Regions from separate parts of the Burkholderia sp. BCC1977 genome, predicted to be linked through region 2. Evidence: predicted binding sites of a transcription regulator. Region 2 holds the regulator's gene; the other holds the start of a gene.
The links. Region 2 encodes LexA, which represses DNA repair genes until DNA is damaged. Its sites were predicted from a motif close to ACTGTATNNNNATACAGT; they were not measured.
Positions count from the first base shown of each region.

Region 1: U5771_RS14615 (VRR-NUC domain-containing protein) is a predicted target of LexA. The motif match lies at 2,898-2,915, and genes of this name have one in related genera.

Region 1 is NZ_CAJPGQ010000014.1:118,122-125,677, reverse strand. It holds gene U5771_RS14620 (ATP-dependent DNA helicase) at 1-1,195, opposite strand, end outside; gene U5771_RS14615 (VRR-NUC domain-containing protein) at 1,192-2,886, opposite strand; gene U5771_RS14610 (MipA/OmpV family protein) at 2,992-3,870, opposite strand; gene U5771_RS14605 (hypothetical protein) at 4,077-4,388, opposite strand; gene U5771_RS14595 (hypothetical protein) at 5,139-5,387, shown strand; gene U5771_RS14590 (CBS domain-containing protein) at 5,727-6,158, shown strand; gene U5771_RS14585 (ATP-binding protein) at 6,170-7,556, opposite strand, start outside.
Region 2 is NZ_CAJPGQ010000009.1:149,957-157,512, forward strand. It holds gene U5771_RS10685 (sulfate ABC transporter substrate-binding protein) at 1-878, opposite strand, end outside; gene lexA (transcriptional repressor LexA) at 1,143-1,790, shown strand; gene U5771_RS10695 (hypothetical protein) at 1,817-2,155, shown strand; gene U5771_RS10700 (DUF2939 domain-containing protein) at 2,185-2,886, shown strand; gene U5771_RS10705 (universal stress protein) at 2,979-3,476, opposite strand; gene nodI (nodulation factor ABC transporter ATP-binding protein NodI) at 3,800-4,714, shown strand; gene U5771_RS10715 (ABC transporter permease) at 4,721-5,554, shown strand; gene U5771_RS10720 (hypothetical protein) at 5,603-6,025, opposite strand; gene U5771_RS10725 (permease) at 6,242-7,300, opposite strand; gene mnmH (tRNA 2-selenouridine(34) synthase MnmH) at 7,297-7,556, opposite strand, start outside.

The DNA of each region.
Region 1 (7,556 bases), on a different contig from region 2:
CCGCCTCGCGCGCGGCCGCGAACGCGAACGGGTCGAGCGATGCGCTGTACATCTTGCGGGCGCGATCGAGCAGGTTGTGCGCCTCGTCGACGAGCACGCCGACGCGCCACTGATTCTGCTGCGCGAGCGTATGCAGCATCGCGCTGCCGTCGTAGTAGTAGTTGTAGTCGCCGATCATCATGTCCGACCAGCGCGCGAGTTCCTGCGACAGGTAGTACGGACAGACGTCGTGTGCGAGCGCGGCCGTGCGCACGGTATCGCGATCGAGCAGACCGGCCTCGATTGCCGTATCGCGCGCGGCCGGCAGCCGGTCGTAGAAACCTTTCGCGAGCGGGCACGATTCGCCATGGCACGCGCGGTCCGGATGCTCGCACGCCTTGTCGCGTGCGACGAGTTCCAGCACGCGCAGCGGCAGCGCGGTCGTGCCGGCACCGAGCGTCGTCGCCGCTTCCAGCGCGAGCGCACGGCCGGGCGTCTTCGCGGTCAGGAAGAACACGTGATCGAGCTCGCCCTCGCCGCACGCCTTCAGCAGCGGGAACACCGTGCCGACCGTCTTGCCGATGCCGGTCGGCGCTTGCGCCATCAGGCAGCGTTCGTCGCGCGCCGCGCGATAGACCGAGACCGCCAGCTCGCGCTGACCGCTGCGGAACTGCCCGTGCGGAAACGTCAGCGCACGCAGCGCCGCATCGCGGGCCGCGCGATGCGCGGTCTCGCGCTCGGCCCAGCCGACGAAGCACGCGCATTGCTCGGCGAAGAACGCGGCGAGCGCGCTTGCGCTCAGCGTCTCGGTCAGCACGGTCTCACGCTCCGACACGATGTCGAAATACACGAGCGCGACGTCGATTTCCGCGAGGCCGCGCGCGTCGCACATCAGGTGCGCATAGACCTTCGCCTGCGCCCAGTGCAGCGCGCGATGATTGGCCGGCATCGCGTCGAGGCTGCCGCGATAGGTCTTGATCTCCTCGAGCCGGTTGGCGACGGGATCGTAACCGTCGGCGCGCCCGCGCACGGTGAGCGTGTCCCACGTGCCGGTCAGCGCGATCTCGGTTTCGTAGCGCGCGCCGCGCTTCGACGTGACGGCACCGTGACCGGCAATGCCTTCGAGCGCGGTCGGCGCGGGCGTGAAGCGCAGGTCGAGATCGCCGCGCCGCGCGGTGAACTCGCACATCGCCCGCACCGCGACGACATAGCTCATGCGGACAGCCCCGCCGCTTCGGCCTGCGCGACACCGGCGCCGGCCCACTCGACATCCACGACGCGCACCGGCATGCCGTGCGCGATGCAGTACGCGAGCCAGCGCGTCTGGTTGTCCTGCAGCCGGTCGCCGGGGCCCTTCACCTCGATCAGTTCATAGCGCCGCTCGCCGGGCCAGAAACGGACGAGATCGGGCAGCCCCGAGCGGTTGCCGCGGATATCCGCGAGCAGGCGTGTGAACCACAACCGCAGGTGCTCGGGCGGCAGGCAGGCCAGCGCCTCGTCGAGCAGTGTGTCGGTCAGCACGCCCCAGAACACGAACGGCGATTGCAGCCCCATCTTCGTCGCGTAGTGCCGGCGGATCGTGTCGCGGTACGCGCCCGAATCGAGTTGCGCGAAACAGGCGGCGAACGCGTCGGTGCGGCGCACCGCGAAATCGGGTGCGTGCAGGTCGGCCGGGCCGCGCTGGAACGGGTGAAAGAACGCGCCGGGCACGGCCGCGAACACGGGCTCCCAGCACAGCAGCCCGAACAGCGAATTGATCAGCGTGTTCTCGACGTAGTGAACCGGCGCATCGGGCCGGGCAAGATGGTCGCGCACCGCAAATTCGACACTGACGAACGCGTCGGGGCGCGCCAGCACGAGCGTTTCGCGCGGCACGTCAGGCGCGCTGCCCGCGCGTTCGACCCGCTGCCCGAGACGGCGCTGCAGGCGCGGCAGCATCCGCTCGACGCGCTGGCGTTCTTCGTCGCTTTCGAAGCCGCCGCGCGCATCGAGCGCCAGCGCGAGCGCATCGTCGTCGCGTCCGCAGCGTTCGAGCACGCGAATGCGCCGGTGCCGGCTGCCCGGCCACGCGCTGCGCGCATACGCGTCGAGCGCGGCGGTCCAGTCGGCGCGGCGTTCGCAGGTCTGGCCGAGCGTGAACAGCAGCTTCGCGCGACGCGTCGCGAGCCACGGCTGCGCGCAGCCGACCGCGTCGATCGCCTGCAGCAGATCGTCGAACGGCAGGTCGTCGGGCCACGCATCCAGTGCTTCGCGGCAGGTCTGCAGCGCGAGATACGTATCGACGTCGTCGCGCTGCTGGAACGCGCGCGACGACGGCGCGAACGGCACGCTTTCATACTGGAACACGCCGAGATCGGCCAGCACGAATTCGCTCCAGTCGTGATGAAGATTGCCGAAGAACATCAGCCGCAGCCGGTCGCACAACGCGCCGACCGTCACGCGCAGCACGCGATCGTCGGCCTGCGCGCACCACGCGTCGAGCGGTTGCGCGACGTCGTGCGCGGGGCGCAACCGTTCGAGCCACTCGGGCTTGCGCTCACCCGCGTGCGCGGCGAGTGACGGGAACACCGTCAGCAGGTCGGCCTTGGTCGACAGCGCGAACAGTTCGTCGAGCGTGAGCGCGGGTGCCGGATCGACCCAGCCGAGTTCGACGAGCGGCGCGGCCGCGTCGAGCGTGCAGCCGATTTCGTCGTACACGAGCTTGCTCGCGCGGAACTCGGTGCCGCTGCGCATCAGCATCCGCACGAGCAACGCACGCGACGCTTTCGGCAGTTGCGCGAAATGCGCGAGAAACGCGTGTTCGCTCGCGTCGAACAGGTCGTCGTAACGCTCGCCGAGCCAGGCCAGCGCGCGTTCGAAATTGGTCAGGTAGTAAAACGCCGGGGGCGTCGGCGATGCAGGCGTCACGGGGATTGATCACTGTACGTTTGTACAGGTCCGAATCATATCAAATGTGACGACGAATGCCGCACGCTCCCGTGCCAACCGGCCGTCCCACCGGCCAGGTTCCGGTCAGAACTGGTAATTCACCGACATGTCGAACACGCCGTTCGTCGACTGCTGCGTGATCGGGCTGCGCCTTGCGCGGCCGACGAGCTGTTCGATCGCGCCGTCCATCGTCACGAACCAGTGCTTGTTGACGAACCAGACCATCGTCACGCCGGCGCCGAACGACTTCATCCCCGCGCCCGACGAATAGGCCGGCAGCCCCGAACGCGCGGCCGCTCCCGGGTTCACGCCGAACCAGCCGTTCAGGTAGCGCGAATCGGCGAACGACACGGTCGGCCCGGCGAACCAGAAGAACTGCTCGTTGCTGCCCGGCATCGGCATGTACGCGGAGAAATCGCCGACCCAGCCGTTCGAGCCGCCGATGCTGCGCCGCACATCCGCACGCAGCACGAGCGGGAAATCCTTCGAGATCACGTAGTCGGCCGCGAGCTTCATCACCGGCGCCGCGTTGATGTTGTCGAGCCCGTTCTGGTGGTCGAGATCGTCGGCCGAGCGGCGTCCGAGGTCATAGCCGACCGACAGGCTCACGCGCCAGTTGGGCCCGCGCAGCACGTTCGCGCCGAGCCCCTCGCCCGTCGACAGGAAGAACAGGTCGCGATAGCGCACGTCGAAATTCGGGCCGCCCATCACGCGATAGCGGTCGGAACCCGCGTAGCGCGGCTGCAGCGTCATCGCCGCGCCGACGCTGACCTGCCACGTCGGGACGGTCGGACTGAACAGTTTCTGCAGCGGGACGCCCGCCGAGTATTGCCATTCGCCGAGCGGCGAAGGGGTCTGCGCCGACGCGTCCCGGGCACCGGCCGCCGCCAGCGCGGCGAAGGCCGACAGGCCGGACACGAACCGGCGGGTGCCGGGCGACAACAACGGGCGGGCAACGGTCATCAAGGCGATCTCCGTCGGTTGCACGAAACGAACCTGAGGGAAAGCGCGTCGCGGCCTGATCGGCTGCAACGAGAGGCAGCCGACGGCGCGAACGTAGCGTGCGCTGAATTGTGAACATCCTACGCGACGCACGCGAAGCCGCAAAGCGCCCGTTGAGCACGGGCACTTTGCCGAATTCCGGTACGAACCGGCGCAGGGTTGCGGAATCAGAAACGCTCGACGTGATAGTCGCCCGCGAGCGCGGCCGGGCTGCGCTTCGCCATCATGCGCGAGAAGCCGTCCGCGAGACGTCCGAGCGCGAGTTGCTTCTGGCTCGCGTCCCAGTGCGTGTAGGTGTCGTAGGCGGCGTCGTCGAACGACACCGTGACGGCGACCGGGCGGCCGCTCGCGCGAAAGCCGATATGCAGCACGCCGCCCGGCAACTCCTCGATGTGATAGCGCAACGAACGCGACTCGAAATAGCGGCCGAGCACCTGGGCGATCGCGCGCTTGTCGGGCGATTGCACGTGAATGTCCATGATGGTCCTCCTTGCAGTGATCGCGCGGCCGGCCGGGGTTCGCTGTACCCGCCCGGCATCCGCATCGGCAGCGGCCGCGACGGCGGATCGCCCTGCGGCAGGCCCGGGAGCACGGGCGGATCGACGGGATCGTCGCGCTCGGGCAGCGTCGGGTCGGGATCGACGTCGGGCGTCGGCTCGGGACGGTGCAGCATGGATCGCGTGCTCATGTCACTCCTGCGCGGCGGCTCGCGCGTGTCGATTGGCACGGCGAGCGTGCGCAAGCAGCGTGCCTGCCCGGCGGGGCGACCGCGCACACGGTCAGGCGTCGCAAGCCGCCACACCCGCCACGGGGTGCCCCCTTCGGCGGCGCGCCGTGCCGCGAGCGCGAACGGATCGGACGGCGCGCATCGCGCGACCGGCGCCCGCCGTGCGCTTTCCGGCCCCGCGCAGACGGCGTGGTTCAGTTCGCGAACCTCGTCCTTCCCGTCGAACCCGCGCCGCTCGGGCCGATGAACCCGCGATTCGCGCTGCCATGTGTCGATACGTCGATACGCTCGCGCGCATCACTGAAATCGCCGCCGCACGCGTTCGCGTCGTAACGTATCCTGTCCCTGGGTTCATTCATCACGATGTCGTCTCGTCCACGCCGGCGGCGGGCGGGCCAAGTGTGCGCCCGCCCGGCCGGCTCGACGGCTGCAAGCGTCACGCCGTCCCGCGCTGCGCGGGCACGACGCTTGCACTCGTCGTTACCCGTAAGGAGGTTCGATCATGACCGTTTCCGCCCCCGGCCGCCGCGATGCCGTGTCACCGGCTGCCGGCCTGCTCTCTCAAGCCACGTCGCGCAAGCCGTCCGACGACAAGACGGAGGAACGTATCGACGAAGGGCTCGAGGAGACGTTCCCGGCCAGCGATCCGCCCGCCGTCGGCGGCGCGACCCGCATCGACCCCGCCAGGCCGTCCGGCGAACGCGAACGTCGCGCGCCCGACGCCCCGCCACCGCCCCGCGATCACGGCTGACGGCGGCACCCGGCCCGCGATGCGCGGCAGCGTCGCGCCGGGCCGGCCCAACCGGAGTGAACAGATGAAACGCATCGAACGTGCATGGCACGAAGTCAGCGGCGCCGCGGGCATCGCGGCGCTCGCCGCGATCGAGAGTGCGCTGGTCCTGGCAATCGTCGTGATGACGGGTGTCGGCCACTGAGCGTCGCTCGCGACCCGGCCGCGGCTGCCGCCGTGGAAGATGTACAAGCCGGCTGGCAAATTTCTCCGTGGCCCGGCCGCGCAGGCCCCGCCTGTGCCGATTGAACGCGGCACGCGTCCTGCTCCCGCATCGTCTCCCTCACGAAGGAGGCGTTCATGTATCGCGTCAACGAAATCATGTCGCGCGACGTGGTGTGCGTCGCGCCGACCGACACGATTCGCCATGCGGCCGAATTGATGCAGCGCTTCGACATCGGCGTGCTGCCGGTCTGCGACGACACCGGGCTCGTCGCGATCGTGACGGACCGCGACCTCACGGTGCGTGCGCTGTCGAACGGGCATGCGTCCGATACCCCGGTGAAGGTCGTCGCATCCGCGCCGGTGCAGTGGTGCGTGGAGGACGACGGCGTCGGCGACGTCCAGCAGCGGATGGCCGACGTGCAGTTGCACCGGATGCCGGTGCTCGATGCCAACCGCCAGATCGTCGGCATCGTGTCGCTGGGCGACATCGCGACACGCGCGGGCGGTCCGGCACGCGACGAACTGGCGAATACGCTCGAGGACGTGTCCCTGCCGCGCCGCCGCTGACCGGCCCCGCGTCAGCGACGCCGCCCCGCTCCGGCCGCCTCGCCGGCGCGCGACACGTCGACGATCACGCCGGCCAGCGTCGGCATGTCGACCGGCTTGCACAAATACGCATCGAAGCCGGCGGCCATCACGCGCTTCCGGTCCGCCGTGCCCGCATGCGCGGTCACCGCGACGACGGGCAGGCGCGTGCCGCCGTTCGGCAAATGGCGAATGTGGTCGAGCAGCCAGAAGCCGTCGCCGTCCGGCATCGCGAGATCGGACAGCACGACGCTCGGGTGCTGCCGCGCGACCACCTCGAGCGCGTCGTGCCCCGATTGCGCGGTCGACACCTGGGCGCCCAGCGTTTCGAGCGCCGCCGCGAGGCTCGCGCGCGACGTCGCATCGTCGTCGACCACCAGCACGCGCTGGCCGTCGAGCGCGACCGCCGTCGATGCTCCGCTCGGCCGCACCGGGTGGCCGGTCGGAGCGTCGTCGCCCCATCCGACCGGCAGCATCACGGTCACGGTCGTGCCGCGCCCGGCGCCCTCGCTCGCCGCCGCGACCTCGCCGCCGTGCAGCCGCGCGATGTTGCGCACGATCGACAGGCCGAGCCCGAGGCCGCGTTTCGCCGACGCGGATGCGCCTTCCGGCCGGTTGAACGTATCGAACAGATGCGGCAGGCGTTCCGCGGAAATGCCCATGCCCGTATCGGCGACCGACAGCCGCACGCGCGCGCCGGCCCGGGTCAGCGACACCTTGATGCGGCCACCCGGCGGCGTGAACTTGATCGCGTTCGACAGCAGGTTCGACAGCACCTGGCGCACGCGCTCGCCGTCCGCGGAAATCACGCAGTTGGACATCGCGCACTCGGTCGACAGTTCGAGCCCGTTCGCCTCCGCGGTCGTCGCGAGTTCGCGCACCGCCTCGTGCACGACGCGCACGAGATCGACGGGCGTGCGCTCGAGCCGCATCCGGCCTGTCGCGAGCGACGAGGCGTCGAGCAGGTCGCCGACCATCCGCGCCAGCGACCGTGCGCTGCGATCGATCGCGTCGATCGCCTGCCGCTCGAAGCCCTCGCCGTCGACGCTGCGCAGCACCTCGACCCAGCCGTAGATCACGTTCAGCGGCGTGCGCAGTTCATGCGACACGGTCGCCAGCAGTTCGTCCTTCAGCCGGTTCGACTCGTCGGCCTGCACGCGCGCGTCGCGGGCGCCGCGCAACGAACGCAGGTTGCGCCGCTCGTCGCGGCGGCGCTCGTGCGCCTCGCGCAGCGTCATCGACAGCCCGGTGCAGTTGCCTTGCGCGTCGACGATCGGCGCCGCCGCGAAGGTGGCGCGAAAGCGGCCGCCGTCGTGGCGCAGGCACAGGATGTCGAGCGGGCCGGCGGGCACGCGCAGGTTCGCGAACGACGCGGGAACC
Region 2 (7,556 bases):
TAGTTGCGCGCCGCGATCTCCTGGCCCTGCGGGCTGTACAGGAAATTCAGGTAGGCCTCGGCCAGCTTGCGCGTGCCCTTCTTGTCGACCACCTTGTCGACCACGGCAACGGGCGGCTCGGCCAGGATGCTCACCGACGGCACGACGATCTCGAACTTGTCGGTGCCGAATTCCTTGATCGACAGGAACGCCTCGTTCTCCCACGCGATCAGCACGTCGCCGATCCCGCGCTGCACGAAGCTCGTCGTCGCCCCGCGCGCGCCCGAGTCGAGCACGCCCGCATTCTTGTAGAGCTTCGTCACGAATTCCTTCGCGGTCTGCTCGTTGCCGCCCGGCTTGTGGACGGCGTACGCCCATGCGGCCAGATAGTTCCAGCGCGCACCGCCCGACGTCTTCGGGTTCGGCGTGACGATCGAGATGCCCGGCCTGGTCAGGTCATCCCAGTCCTTGATCCCTTTCGGGTTGCCCTTGCGCACCAGGAACACGATCGTCGACGTGTACGGCGATGCGTTGTCCGGCAGACGCTTCTGCCAGTCCTTGTCGACGAGCCCCTTGTTGGCCAGCGCGTCGATGTCGTAGGCGAGCGCGAGCGTCACCACGTCGGCCTGCAGGCCGTCGAGCACCGAGCGCGCCTGCGCGCCCGAGCCGCCGTGCGACTGCTTGAAGTTGACCGTCTCGCCCGTCTTCGCCTTCCACGCCTTGCCGAACGCCTGGTTGAAGTCCTGGTACAGCTCGCGCGTCGGGTCGTAGGACACGTTCAGGAACGTCGTATCGGCCTGGGCATGCGTCGCGACGCCCAGCGCCGCCGCCGCGCCCAGCGCGAGTGTTGCGATCAGGCGGCCCACTCCGCCCACCAGCCCCGTATTGCGCTTCGCCATCCTTGGTTCTCCAGTGTTGTCGGTATTGCGATGTCGGGCCAGTCTAACGAACGGGTTACATGATTAAAAATAATCGTTCTTCATTTTTTAATACTCAAAAGTGCTAACGCAGACGGGACGGACGGTTGCGGCAGACGAACCGGCGTCCGGACGTCGCGAAATCGCGCCGGAACCGGCGCGATCGCGTCGAACCTCAAGTAACACTTGAAATTCGCGAAGTACTGTATAAAAATACAGCTCACTGTCTATCCATACAGTTCAGCCATGACCAAACTCACCGCCCGTCAGCAGCAAGTGTTCGACTTGATCCGCCGCGCGATCGAGCGCTCCGGATTCCCGCCCACACGCGCCGAGATCGCGGCCGAGCTGGGTTTCAGCTCGCCGAATGCGGCCGAGGAACACCTCCGTGCGCTGGCGCGCAAGGGTGTGATCGAGCTGGCCGCCGGCGCGTCGCGCGGCATCCGCCTGCTCGGCATCGACGACGCGCCACACCAGTTCACGCTGCCGCACGCCGGCCTGATGCAGCTGTCGCTGCCGCTCGTCGGCCGCGTGGCGGCCGGTAGCCCGATCCTCGCGCAGGAGCACATCTCGCAGCATTACGCATGCGATCCCGCGCTGTTCACCAGCAAGCCCGACTACCTGCTGAAAGTGCGCGGCCTGTCGATGCGCGACGCCGGCATTCTCGACGGCGATCTTCTCGCCGTGCAGAAGCGCACGGAAGCGAAGGACGGCCAGATCATCGTCGCGCGTCTCGGCGACGACGTCACGGTCAAGCGCCTGATGCGCCGGCCCGGCGGCCTCGAGCTGATCGCGGAGAACCCGGATTACGAAAACATCTTCGTCAAGGCCGGCAGCGCGGAATTCGCGCTGGAAGGCATCGCCGTCGGGCTGATCCGCTCGGGCGAACTCTGACAATCGGTCTCGCTGAGGAGAACATCATGGAACGCCTTTCCCGTCTGCTGCCTTTCCGTCAATTCGGTCGCCTGCGTCACCTGCGCGGCCGCACGCCCTGCGCGCCGCTGTCCGCCGCGGCGCCCGTGGTGAGCCAAGAAGTCGCAGTTGAACGGCAGGCGTCGCTGCTGCCGTCAGCGCTTCCCGCATTCGCGCGGGTCTCGCTGAACGCCGGCCTGAATCACGCTGAACCGGCACGCCGTGCGCCCGTGCGCGTCTATCACGGCCGCTCGCGCCTGATCATGGTCGGGACGATCGATGCCGTGTGCCGGATGATCGATCGCTGCATCGCCGAGGAACGATCGGCCACGCACGGCGGTCTCTGATTGCGGAACCTGTCCGCACCGGAGGCATCGTGACTGGATCGTCGGGCCGCGCGTGGCGGCTCAAGCCCCTGCTGATCGTCGGGCTGGCCGTCGCCGTCCTGGTGGCGATCGGCTACGCGTACGCATCGCCGTATGTCGCGCTCGGTCGCCTGAAATCGGCGATCGATGCGCGCGATGCGCAATCAGTCAGTGAATATGTCGATTTTCCGTCGCTGCGCATCAGTCTGAAGCAGCAGGTCACGGAAGAGTTGATGCGCCGGATCGACGCGGTGAAGAAGGACAATCCGTTCGCGGTGATTGGCGCGCTGATCGGATCTGCCTTGATCGGCCCGCTCGTCGATGCCTATGCGACACCGGAAGGGGTAGCGGCGCTGATGAGCGGCATTCCCCCGCGCGGCAATCCGGGCGAGCGGCCACCCGACTGGTCGGGCCAGCCGTCCGGTGGTGCGCCGGGCAATGCACCGGCCGCGCCGCCGGCCAATCCGGCAAGCGCCCCCGTACCGGGCAGCAATGCCACCGCCTCGGCCTCGGCTGCCTCTGCGCCGGCACCCGCGCCGGCCAGCCCGGGCGCCGCCGCGGGCCATCCGCAGCAAACGAGCGCCAGCTACCGGAATATCGATGAATTTGTCGTGACTTACCAGCGCAGTGCCGACGGCACACGCTATGCGGCGATCTTCCACCGCTTCGGCCTGTTTTCGTGGAAGCTGTCCGCGATCAACCTGCACGCGTGAGCGGTCGCGATCGGGGTCGATGCCGCTGACACGGCATGGCGAGCAACCGGCGCGGATCGCTGGACGACCCGCCCGGTCACACGATCACTGCTTCACTTTCCACTCGAGGTGGCCGCCTCTCGTTCGCGCGCGATCTCGGCTTTTTGCTCTTCCGCCGACGAACACGCGACCAGAATGCTGCAGTTCACGCGATCGAGCAGTTGCGTGTTGCCCGACCCCATCCACCATCTCGACAACCCGCTGCGGCACCGATGGCCGACGACGACGAGGTCGGCCTTCAATTCCGTCGCGAGATTCGCGATTTCGTCGATCGGATAGCCGAAGGCGAAATGGCCTTCCGCCTGAACGCCGCGCTCGCGCAGCCAGTTCACGCCTTCCTGCAGGATCTCGCGCGCGGTTTCCTCGAAGCGGCCGCACGCGACGTCGGTCAGCAACCCTGCGCTTTGCGCGATGCTCGAGCGCATGTCGACGACCGACAACAAATGCGTTTCCGCCTTCAGGTCCAGCGCGAGATTGGCGCCGCACCGCAGTGCCTTGCGTCCTTCGAGCGTGCCGTCGTAGCACAGCAGAATCTTGTTGTAGCTAGCCATGAAACCTCCCTGTCGCGACTACGTACCCTATGCACTCATCATGGTGCGCCGCAATTCCGGACGCAAGGGATGGAAAACGCTGATTCGCCACGCGAGGCGCGTCGGCGATGATGCGGTGCACGATCCGTGCGCGCATGCACCGTGCCGCGCGGGCATGCCCTGAAGAGACGCAGCCGATGCACTAGAATGGCCCGTTCGTGCCGCCGACGTGCGTTCGCCTCGGTCATGCCCATGTGACACGCATTCGCCCGATCCGTTCGCATGCGTGCCCGTCCGGCCGGCCGCGAAACGCGTCCGCGCCCGCTTACAACGACAACCTGCCCATGTCCGTTGCACCGATCGATTTCCGGAACGTCGAAAAGCGCTATGGCGACAAGCTCGTCGTCAACGACCTGTCCTTCCACGTGCAGGCCGGCGAATGCTATGGCCTGCTCGGGCCGAACGGCGCCGGCAAGACCACGACCCTGAAGATGCTGCTCGGCCTCGCGTATCCCGATGCCGGCACCATTTCACTGTGCGGCGAACCGGTTCCGTCGCGCGCGCGGCATGCGCGCCAGCGCGTCGGCGTCGTCCCGCAGTTCGACAACCTCGACCCCGACTTCACGGTCCGCGAAAACCTGCTCGTGTTCAGCCGCTATTTCGGGATGTCGGCGCAGGCTTCACGCGCACTCGTCCAACCGCTGCTCGAATTCGCGAAGCTGGAAAACAAGGCCGATGCGAAGGTCGGCGAGCTGTCGGGCGGCATGAAGCGCCGTCTGACGCTTGCACGCGCGCTCGTCAACGATCCCGACGTGCTGGTGCTCGACGAGCCGACGACGGGCCTCGATCCGCAGGCACGGCACCTGATGTGGGAGCGGTTGCGTTCGCTGCTCGCGCGCGGCAAGACGATCCTGATCACCACGCATTTCATGGAGGAAGCCGAGCGCCTGTGCGACCGGCTGTGCGTGATCGAGGAAGGCCGCAAGATCGCCGAAGGCGCGCCGCACGCGCTGATCGAATCGGAGATCGGCTGCGACGTGATCGAGATCTACGGGCCCGACCCGGTCGCGCTGCGCGACGAGCTGGCGCCGTTCGCGAAGCGCACCGAGATCAGCGGCGAGACGCTGTTCTGCTACGTGACCGATCCCGAGCCGCTCAGTGCGCGACTCAAGGGTCGCACGGGATTGCGCTATCTGCATCGGCCGGCCAATCTGGAAGACGTGTTCCTGCGGCTCACGGGCCGCGAAATGCAGGACTGATCGATCATGGACGTACGCAACTATTCCGCCGCCGCGCCGTCCGCCCCACCGCGCGAATCGCGCTTCGCGATCGCGCTGCCCGCGAATGCCACCAACTGGATCGCCGTGTGGCGGCGCAACTACCTCGTCTGGCGCAAGCTCGCGCTCGCGTCGCTGTTCGGCAATCTCGCCGATCCGATGATCTACCTGTTCGGGCTGGGGTTCGGGCTCGGCCTGATGCTCGGCCACGTCGACGGCGTGTCGTATATCGCGTTCCTCGCCGCCGGCACGGTCGGTTCGAGCGTGATGATGTCCGCGAGCTTCGAGTCGATGTATTCGGGCTTCTCGCGGATGCACGTGCAGCGCACCTGGGAAGCGATCATGCACACGCCGCTCGCGCTGGGCGACATCGTGCTCGGGGAGATCGTCTGGGGGGCGAGCAAGGCGCTGCTGTCGGGCGTCGCGATCATGCTGGTCGCGGGCCTGCTCGGCTATGCACGGTTTCCGACGATGCTCGCGGCGCTGCCCGTGATCGCGCTTGCCGGCCTCGCGTTCGCGAGCACGGCGATGATCGTCACCGCGCTCGCGCCGTCCTACGACTTCTTCATGTTCTACCAGACGCTCGTGCTGACGCCGATGCTGCTGCTGTCGGGCGTGTTCTTCCCGATCACGCAGTTGCCACCGGTCGCGCAGCATGCGGCGCACGTGCTGCCGCTCGCGAACGCGGTCGAACTGATCCGGCCCGCGATGCTCGGCCGGCCGGCGACGGACGTTGGCCTGCATCTCGCGGTGCTCGCCGGCTATGCGATCGGCGGATTCGTGGTCTCCGCCTGGCTGTTCCGGCGGCGGATGATGCGCTGACGGCCGGCGCGCCCGGCGCCGGCTCGATGCGAGGAAGTGGCGACGACCTTACTCGTCGTCATCGCTCCACGGAATCTCGACGTCGGTCAGGAATGCGACGGTCGCCAGCGGGCCGCCTTCCTGGCGGCCGAGCTTGCCGTCCGCGCGATGCCATTCGACGCGGAACTGCGTACCCGGATCGTCGGCGACCAGATACACCGCGCGCAGTTCTTCCGCATCGGCTTCGTCGACCGGACCGTCGAACGACACCAGCATCTTCTGCGGCCACAGGCCGTTTACCGGATCGTAAATGCGGTCGCCCTGCGGAATCTCGATGCTGGCCTCGACGCCGATCGTGGCGGAGGCTTCGATGATCATCGTGCCGAGCGCGTTCAGCACGGCAGTCGCCCGCGCGGAATTGGCCTGGCGGATCGCGAGATCGCCGCGCGTCAGCGCCTTCTCGAGTCGAGGATGAATCTTCGGTTGGGTCATGCGTTTTCCTGTTTGCTTCTTGTGAAGGGCACCGCACGCGTGAAGCGGCGGCGCCGGATGAATACGACGGTCGCGCGGCGGGATCGGTCGGCGCGCGCCACAGCGGCCGTCACGCGGGTCCGGTGGCCGGGCAGGTCGCGCCGCGCTCCCCTGTCGGGCACGCGAGCCGGACGTGTCCGGCCGGCGCGCCCGCTCGCCGTCCCGCCCGCGTGTCCGTCAGAACCCGAACGCGATCGCGAGCAGCCCGCTCACGATCCCGAACACGACGACGAGGCCCGTGACGATCGCCAGCATGTAAGGCTTGAACGAACGCGCGAGCATCGCGAGCGACGGCACGCTGATCGGCGGCAGCGTCATCAGCAGCGCGGCGGCCGGGCCGACGCCCATGCCGAGCGACAGCATCGCCTGGATGATCGGCACCTCGCCGGCCGTCGGGATCACGAACAACGTGCCCGCGACCGCGAACGCGATGATCCAGCCGAGATGGTTGCCGATGTCCGGGCCGATATGCGGGAACAGCCACGCGCGCGCCGCGCCGAGCAGCAGCACGAGCACGATGTATTCGGGCACCAGCCGCGCGGCCATGCGTGCGAGCAGCTTCATCCAGCGGACGAACGGATTGCCTGCGGCCGCCTGTTCGGCCACCAGCGCGGCCAGTTGCGCGTCGTCGATGCTGCGATCCTCGGGACGCGCGACGCGGTTCAGCAGATAGCCGATCCCGAACACCATCGCGATGCCGAGCACGAGCCGCAGCGCGCTCCAGTGCCAGCCGAGCACGAAGCCCATGAACACCAGCGCGGCCGGATTCAGCACCGTGTTGCCGAGCCAGAACGCGACCGCGCCGCCGGGCGACGCGTGCCGCGCACGCAGGCCCGCGACGACCGGCGCCGCGCAGCACGTGCACATCATGCCGGGCAGCGACAGCAGGCCGCCCGCGGCCACACTGCCGAAGCCGGTGCGGCCGAGCGCGCGCGCAACCCAGTGCGCCGGCAGCAGCGCCTGCACGGCCGAACCGAGCAGCAGGCCGAGCACCATGGCCTGCCAGATCGCCTTGCCGTACGCCCACGCGTAGTCGAGCGCCGCCTTCAGCGACGGCTCGGGGGCGCTCGCCGACGAACCCATCAGGATCGACTGGCCGATCGAATGATGCTCGGCGGCGACGAACGCCTTGTTGTAGTACGGGAACCATTTCACGTAGAACAGTCCCGCGACCGCGATCAGCAGGAAGGTCATCCAGCCGAGCGCCGGACTGGGTTGGGTGCGTGTGGTCGTCATCGTGTGGTGGTCGTAGGGTTGTGGTCGGTGTCGACTCGCGCCGCCGCGCCGGCGGCGGGCGATGCCGGCAGCCCGGCCTGCGCGAGCGCATCGAGCAGCGCGCGCGCCTGCTGGCGCACGTCGGCCGCGTTCGGCCGGAACGTGAACGTCAGCGCCCGGTTCGGCTTGTTGTACGTTGCGCGGTAGGTGCGCGCATAGGCGGGATCGTAATGCTTGTCGATCAGTTCGGTGAACAGGTCGGCCCGCGCGCCGGCAT